Regions from separate parts of the Bacteroides nordii genome, predicted to be linked through region 2. Evidence: riboswitches for the same ligand, from Rfam matches in the RefSeq annotation. Region 2 holds a riboswitch; the other holds the start of a gene.
The links. Region 2 has a riboswitch for thiamine pyrophosphate ahead of K8P02_RS21680 (TonB-dependent receptor). Riboswitches for the same ligand answer to the same signal wherever they lie in the genome.
Positions count from the first base shown of each region.

Region 1: another riboswitch for thiamine pyrophosphate. It lies ahead of thiS (sulfur carrier protein ThiS); the one in region 2 lies ahead of K8P02_RS21680 (TonB-dependent receptor).

Region 1 covers NZ_CP082886.1:1,690,387-1,693,809, reverse strand. The annotation lists gene K8P02_RS06555 (hypothetical protein) at 1-515, shown strand, start outside; gene K8P02_RS06550 (superoxide dismutase) at 600-1,217, shown strand; TPP riboswitch at 1,648-1,740, shown strand; gene thiS (sulfur carrier protein ThiS) at 1,799-1,999, shown strand; gene K8P02_RS06540 (thiamine phosphate synthase) at 2,003-2,623, shown strand; gene K8P02_RS06535 (thiazole synthase) at 2,673-3,423, shown strand, end outside.
Region 2 covers NZ_CP082886.1:5,654,294-5,657,716, reverse strand. The annotation lists gene K8P02_RS21690 (glycoside hydrolase family 3 N-terminal domain-containing protein) at 1-404, opposite strand, end outside; gene K8P02_RS21685 (mechanosensitive ion channel family protein) at 593-1,495, opposite strand; TPP riboswitch at 1,632-1,730, shown strand; gene K8P02_RS21680 (TonB-dependent receptor) at 1,728-3,423, shown strand, end outside.

The DNA of each region.
Region 1 (3,423 bases), 1.7 Mb from region 2:
GTACACAGGAAATACAGATAAATACCAAAACAAAAAAAGAAATATATAAGAGAACAAGAACATTTGATACCGATGGAACAATTCAGAGTGATTCACTGAAATATACCGATGGCAGACTGGTATTGAGCAGCTACAATCGTCAGGGAAAACTAATAGAAGAAAAGGAGTACAATAAAGATGTCATGCTTTCGTCCACAATGCATCAATATGACAGTAAAGGAAATGAAATAAAATCACAATATGTATTGCCGCTCCCTAAAAATCCGCTACCGACACAAATCAGTTCACAGACAGATGTATATGAATATGATAAATACGGTTATCTGGCAAAAATCATTTCTACACAAATACTGGTAAACAACGAAAAAAGAGTCTGCTCACAGTATTTCGTGTATGATGAATTTGGGAACCAGATAGATAGCAACATGTATTATGAATACGATCAGGCCGGACGATGGATACGGAAAACAGCAAAGGGAAATCCGGAGATAACGGAACAAATAATAATTAAATAGAACAAACAGATAGATTTTTGATTGTCTCTATAAACATTTATGGGTTTTCGTATGTTAATAGTGTATAGTTAATAACCAAACATTATGAATACATTATTAATGTCTTTAATATTTATAACCATGACTTACGAGATGCCTAAACTTCCGTACGCTAATAATGCGCTGGAACCTGTAATCAGTCAGCAAACTATAGATTTTCATTATGGTAAACATCTGCAAACCTACGTAAATAATCTCAATAGCCTTGTTCCGGGAACCGAGTTCGAAGGTAAGACCGTAGAAGAGATCGTAGCAAAAGCGCCGGATGGTGCCATTTTCAATAATGCCGGACAGGTACTGAATCATACACTCTACTTTTTACAATTTGCAGGAAAGCCTTCAAAGAAAGAACCTTCCGATAAATTGGCAGAAGCCATCAAACGTGACTTTGGTAGCTTTGAAAACTTTAAAAAAGAATTCAATGCAGCTGCAGTTGGATTGTTCGGTTCAGGTTGGGCCTGGTTGTCAGTAGACAAAAATGGCAAACTGCACATCACTAAAGAAGCCAACGGAAGCAACCCGGTACGTGCCGGACTGAAACCGATTTTAGGCTTTGACGTGTGGGAACATTCCTACTATCTGGATTATCAGAACCGTCGTGCAGATCATGTAAATGCCCTTTGGGACATTATCGATTGGGAAGTAGTTGACAAACGAATGTAATAAACCCCTCAACATTGTAAAAAAGACTGTCACTCAATATTGAGTGACAGTCTTTTTTTTAGATTCAGCCTATAAACGCGAAGTTATCAAAAAAGTAACTACAAGCTTTCTGAAAGAAAAGATGTGAGATGGAATATAAATATTCGCCCTTATATAACCAGCTGATTTTCAAGAAATAAGATTCTCTTATATAAAGACAGACAAGAGTGTACACTTATCCGAATATGAATTGTACACTTTTACCATCCTATATTGTACGCTTTTGATATACTAAAGTGTACAATATAGAATGGCATATCCAAAGCGTTAAAAACAGCATTAACAATATTAACAAATTACACATTTGCCGGATGAATCTTTTTTATACATCCATTAAAAATAATCCTCCGTTTTGCCGTTTTTCTGCATCTTTTTCATTTACTTTGCCCCTGTAAAAACAAAGGGGTGCCCTATAAGGGGCTGAGATTATACCCTGGAACCTGATGCAGTTAGCACTGACGTAGGGATTGTGTTACTTTTATCGCCTCCACCATTAGCACTCTCTTTGTATTTACTTTCATTATAATTTTAATTCTGTAGCAATGAAAGTACAAGTTAACAACAAAGAAGTAAAAATCACCGATGCTTCTACCATCACCCAACTGACCGAACAGTTGGAACTTCCTTCGCAAGGCATTGCCATCGCGGTAAACAATAAAATGATTCCACGCACAGAGTGGGATAAATTTGTACTGCATGAGAGTGACAATCTGGTTATTATTAAAGCAGCTTGCGGAGGATAAAAAATGATCAATCTACAATTTATTACCCACCGGACAGAAAAGTATTCGTATCTGGACTCGGCACGTATGGCACTCGAAGGCGGATGCAAATGGATACAACTACGAATGAAAGAGGCCCCGCTTGAAGAGGTAGAAGCCGTTGCCCTGCAATTGCAACAAATGTGCCGGGAATACGAGTCCATCCTAATATTGGATGACCATGTAGAACTGGCAATTAAGTTAGAAGTAGACGGAGTACATCTGGGTAAAATGGATATGCCAGTAGCAGAAGCCCGCCAACGAATGGGAGAGCAATTCATCATCGGAGGAACAGCTAATACCTTTGAAGATGTGAAAATGCTATATGAGGCAGGAGTTGATTATGTAGGGATAGGTCCCTTCCGCTTTACTACAACTAAAAAGAATCTGAGTCCTGTGTTAGGGCTGGAAGGATACACATCCATTCTTTCACAGATGGAAAAAGAAGATATCACGCTGCCGGTAGTTGCCATCGGAGGAATTACTTTCGAAGATATCCCCGACATTATGAAAACCGGAGTAAATGCTATCGCCCTTTCCGGTACCATCTTGCGGGCAGAAAATCCGATAGAGGAAACCAACCGTATTCTATCAATTAACTTCTAAAAAAGATTCCTCTCGATAATTCATAAATTATAATTCACAAATCACAGATATGGAAAAACTTATTATTGCGGGACGTGAGTTCAACTCCCGTATTTTCTTAGGAACAGGCAAATTCAACTCTAATGAACTGATGGAACAATCTCTTCTGGCATCGGGCACTGAAATGGTGACAGTAGCTATGAAACGTATTGATATGGATAACAAAGAAGATGACATGCTGAAACATATCATCCATCCGCATATTCAGTTATTGCCCAATACGTCGGGAGTAAGAAATGCCGAAGAGGCTATATTTGCCGCACAAATGGCACGTGAAGCATTCGGTACAAACTGGCTGAAACTCGAAATTCATCCCGACCCACGTTATCTCCTTCCCGATTCTGTAGAAACCCTGAAGGCAACTGAAGAATTAGTGAAATTAGGCTTTGTTGTACTCCCCTATTGCCAAGCCGACCCTGTGCTTTGTAAACAACTGGAAGAAGCCGGTGCTGCAACAGTAATGCCACTGGGTGCTCCTATCGGAACAAACAAGGGGTTGCAAACGAAAGAATTCCTGAAAATTATCATCGAACAAGCCAATATCCCTGTAGTAGTAGATGCCGGTATCGGTGCTCCAAGTCATGCGGCAGAAGCCATGGAGTTAGGTGCATCTGCCTGTCTGGTCAATACAGCCATTGCGGTAGCAAGTGATCCGTTAGAAATGGCCAAAGCATTCAAGATGGCAGTAGAAGCCGGACGTATGGCTTATGAAGCTGGTTTAGGCATGCAAGCGGATAACCTCATAGCAGAAGCAAGCTCTC
Region 2 (3,423 bases):
GTTTCATTGATAGCCTTTACATGATTGGAAAAAGGAACAATAAGATGAGGTACCCGTTTGGCACCTCTACCTACCCCGTTGAGTTGTTCATCGATATTCGCAATACCATCTTTCCAGATAGCTTCTTTCCAGGCAGGAGTAGGCAAAGAGTCTTTCAGAACACGCCCAAAGCCATAGAGTGTAGCAAGCTGACAACTTTTCTCTTCTATCGTCATCTGTGAAAGTAAATCCTTTACTCGCTTCTCAACAGGTTGCGAAGGGTCTTCAAAGATATCTTTCACACCATTTTTATTAAAATCAATCCATCCTTTTTTATAGATTGATTTGGAGGACGACTGTGCAGAAACAACTGAAACGCACTGCCCAGTCCAAGCAATGCATACTAAAAGAAGTAATTTTTTCATATTTATTATATAAGAGTTTGACCGCCTGCAAGACGGATAGGCTGCAAATATAATAATTAATTCCAATTCACCTATAATCAAGATATTACATTTTGTGTGCGCCCACACATGTTATAAAACAATAAACGGTGAACAAACTGTGTTATCCACAGTTGTTCACCGTCCATGATTTATCGTTCACTATCTATTTAGTTCCCCTGATGTACAGTAAGTTGCGGGAATGGAAAATTGATACCCTTTTCATTGAAGGTATTGTAAATAGCCTTATTGATATCAAAGTAAACGCCCCAATAATCAGAGGTTTTCACCCATACACGGATCACAATATTGACACTGCTTGCATCCAGTGCATGAAGAGCTATAAAAGGCTCCGGAGTATCCAGTATACGATTATCGGCAGCCAGTACTTCACGTACCACACGGTCTACTTTATCATAATCTTCACCATAATCCACACCAACGACCCACTCCACACGACGGGTTTCCTGCGTATTATAATTCGTCACTACACCACTGCTCAACGCACCATTCGGTACGTAAACCAATTTATTATCTCCCGTAGTCAGAATGGTATGGAATATCTGTATTTCTCTTACTGTACCCGAGAAGTTCTGACTCTCAATCCAGTCACCTACCTTATAGGGTTTAAACAATAAAATCACCAGTCCCCCTGCAAAGTTCTGAAGATTACCGGATAATGCCATACCAATAGCCACACCGGCAGAGGCCAGTAACGCTGCAAATGAGGTAGTCTCCACACCCAATGCACCAACGACTGAAATAATCAAAAGTATCGTCAACAAAATATTTACAAGACTCTTGACAAATGTCTTGATGCTCACATCTACATGCCGCTTGTCCATCATCCGGGCAGCCAATTTGTTCAGCATCGATACAAGGAAGCGTCCTACGATAAAAACAAGCACCGCTTTCAGGATACTTCCACCGGCACGTACACCTGCGTCTATAAGTTGTTGGGTTATAAGAGATATTTTGTCAAGACCTTCAGCATTAGCAATAGCCTGGTCCAGATTGTCGGCGGCAACCTGCAGAGAATCAGTTACAGCCTGAGTAATTTGTAATAATAGCATAATTAGTTTTTTGTTTTGAGTAAATAATTTGAGTCTGTTAATTCAATCATAACAAGTTACAAAGTTACTTTGTTTTAAGTAAATATAAAAGTTTTTTTTGCTTTCCTCATCCGAAAGCGCTAATTTTGCCAACGATTTCACAATACAGGGGTGCCTTAACATGACGGGCTGAGAACATACCCATAGAACCTGAACCGGGTAATGCCGGCGTAGAGAACGAATAAATTACACAATGAAAAAGAATCTATCAGCTGTTGCCTTTCTAATGGCAGCCAGCATCAACATCTTTGCACAAACAAGCGCCAAAGATAGTTTGAGAGTAGTCAACCTGCAAGAGGTGCAGATAGTATCCACCCGTGCCACTTCTAAAACTCCGGTGGCATACAGCAATATTTCTAAAAAGGAGATCCGAAAACAGAACTTCGGACTTGACCTGCCTTTTCTGTTAACGACCACCCCATCGGTACTTACCACCTCGGATGCCGGAAGCGGAGTAGGCTATACCAGTATTCGTGTGCGCGGTACAGACGCCACGCGTATCAATATTACAGCCAACGGCATTCCAATGAACGATGCAGAGAGCCATTCCATCTTTTGGGTGAATACTCCCGACCTGGCTTCTTCACTCGAAGATATGCAAATCCAGCGTGGAGCAGGTACGTCGACTAATGGTGCCGGAGCATTTGGCGCAAGTATCAATCTGCGTACAGCAGGCATTCCTTCCAAAGCATACGCTGAGGTTTCCGGTTCTTACGGATCATTCAATACGCATAAGGAGACGGTTAGCGTAGGTTCCGGGTTGATAGGCAATCATTGGGCCTTTGATGCACGCGTATCGAATATACAGAGTGACGGATATCGCGACCGTGCCACATCAGATTTGAAGTCGTACTTCCTGCAAGGAGGATATTACGGTGAAAATACGACCCTGAAGTTTATCACTTTTGGCGGCAAAGAGAAAACCTATCATGCCTGGGACGGTATCAGCCGGAAACAATTGGAGACTGACCGTACCTATAACCCAAACGGAGCCATCAAAGACGACAACCTGAACAAAGGAAACACCATAGGATTTTATGACGACCAGACGGATAATTATAATCAGACGAACTATCAGTTAATATTCAATCACCTGTTTTCTTCCGAATGGAATCTGAACATTGCCCTGCATTACACAGATGGTTTCGGATATTACCAGGAGTATAAGAACGGACGTACACTGGAAGAGTACGGACTAAAACCATTCTACCTCCCCGGAAACACAGAAGCGCAAACGAAGACCAATCTGGTACGCCAAAAGCTCGTAGACAGCGGCTTTGGCGGCGGCGTATTTTCTGTTGATTATAAAAACGAGAAGTTAAATGCCTCTCTGGGTGGAGGCTTGAATCGTTATAGCAACGATCATTATGGCAAAGTGATCTGGGTAAAGAATTATACTGAAGCGCTGAATCCGGATCATGAATACTATCGCAACAATGGTAGTAAGACAGACGGAAACATCTATGTCAAAGCCAATTATCAAATAGCCGGAGGATTGCATGCTTATGCTGACCTGCAATATCGCTACATCAATTACAAGATAACGGGAGACAATGATAAATGGGATTGGACTGCAGAACCCGGACATCTCCAACGCCTGAACGTAAACGAGCACTTCAGTTTCTTCAATCCTAAAGCCGGCTTATTCTGGCAATTCAACCCATACCACAGCGCTTACGCTTCTTTTGCTGTAGCCCAGAAAGAGCCTACACGTAATAACTATACCGACGGACTATTCGAAAAACTTCCCCGTCCGGAAAAAATGTTAGATTATGAATTAGGATATACTTTCCGCAACAGTTGGTTCACTGCCGGAGTGAACCTGTATTATATGGACTATACCGACCAACTGGTACTAAATGGAAAAGTAAACGATATCGGTGAGGCAA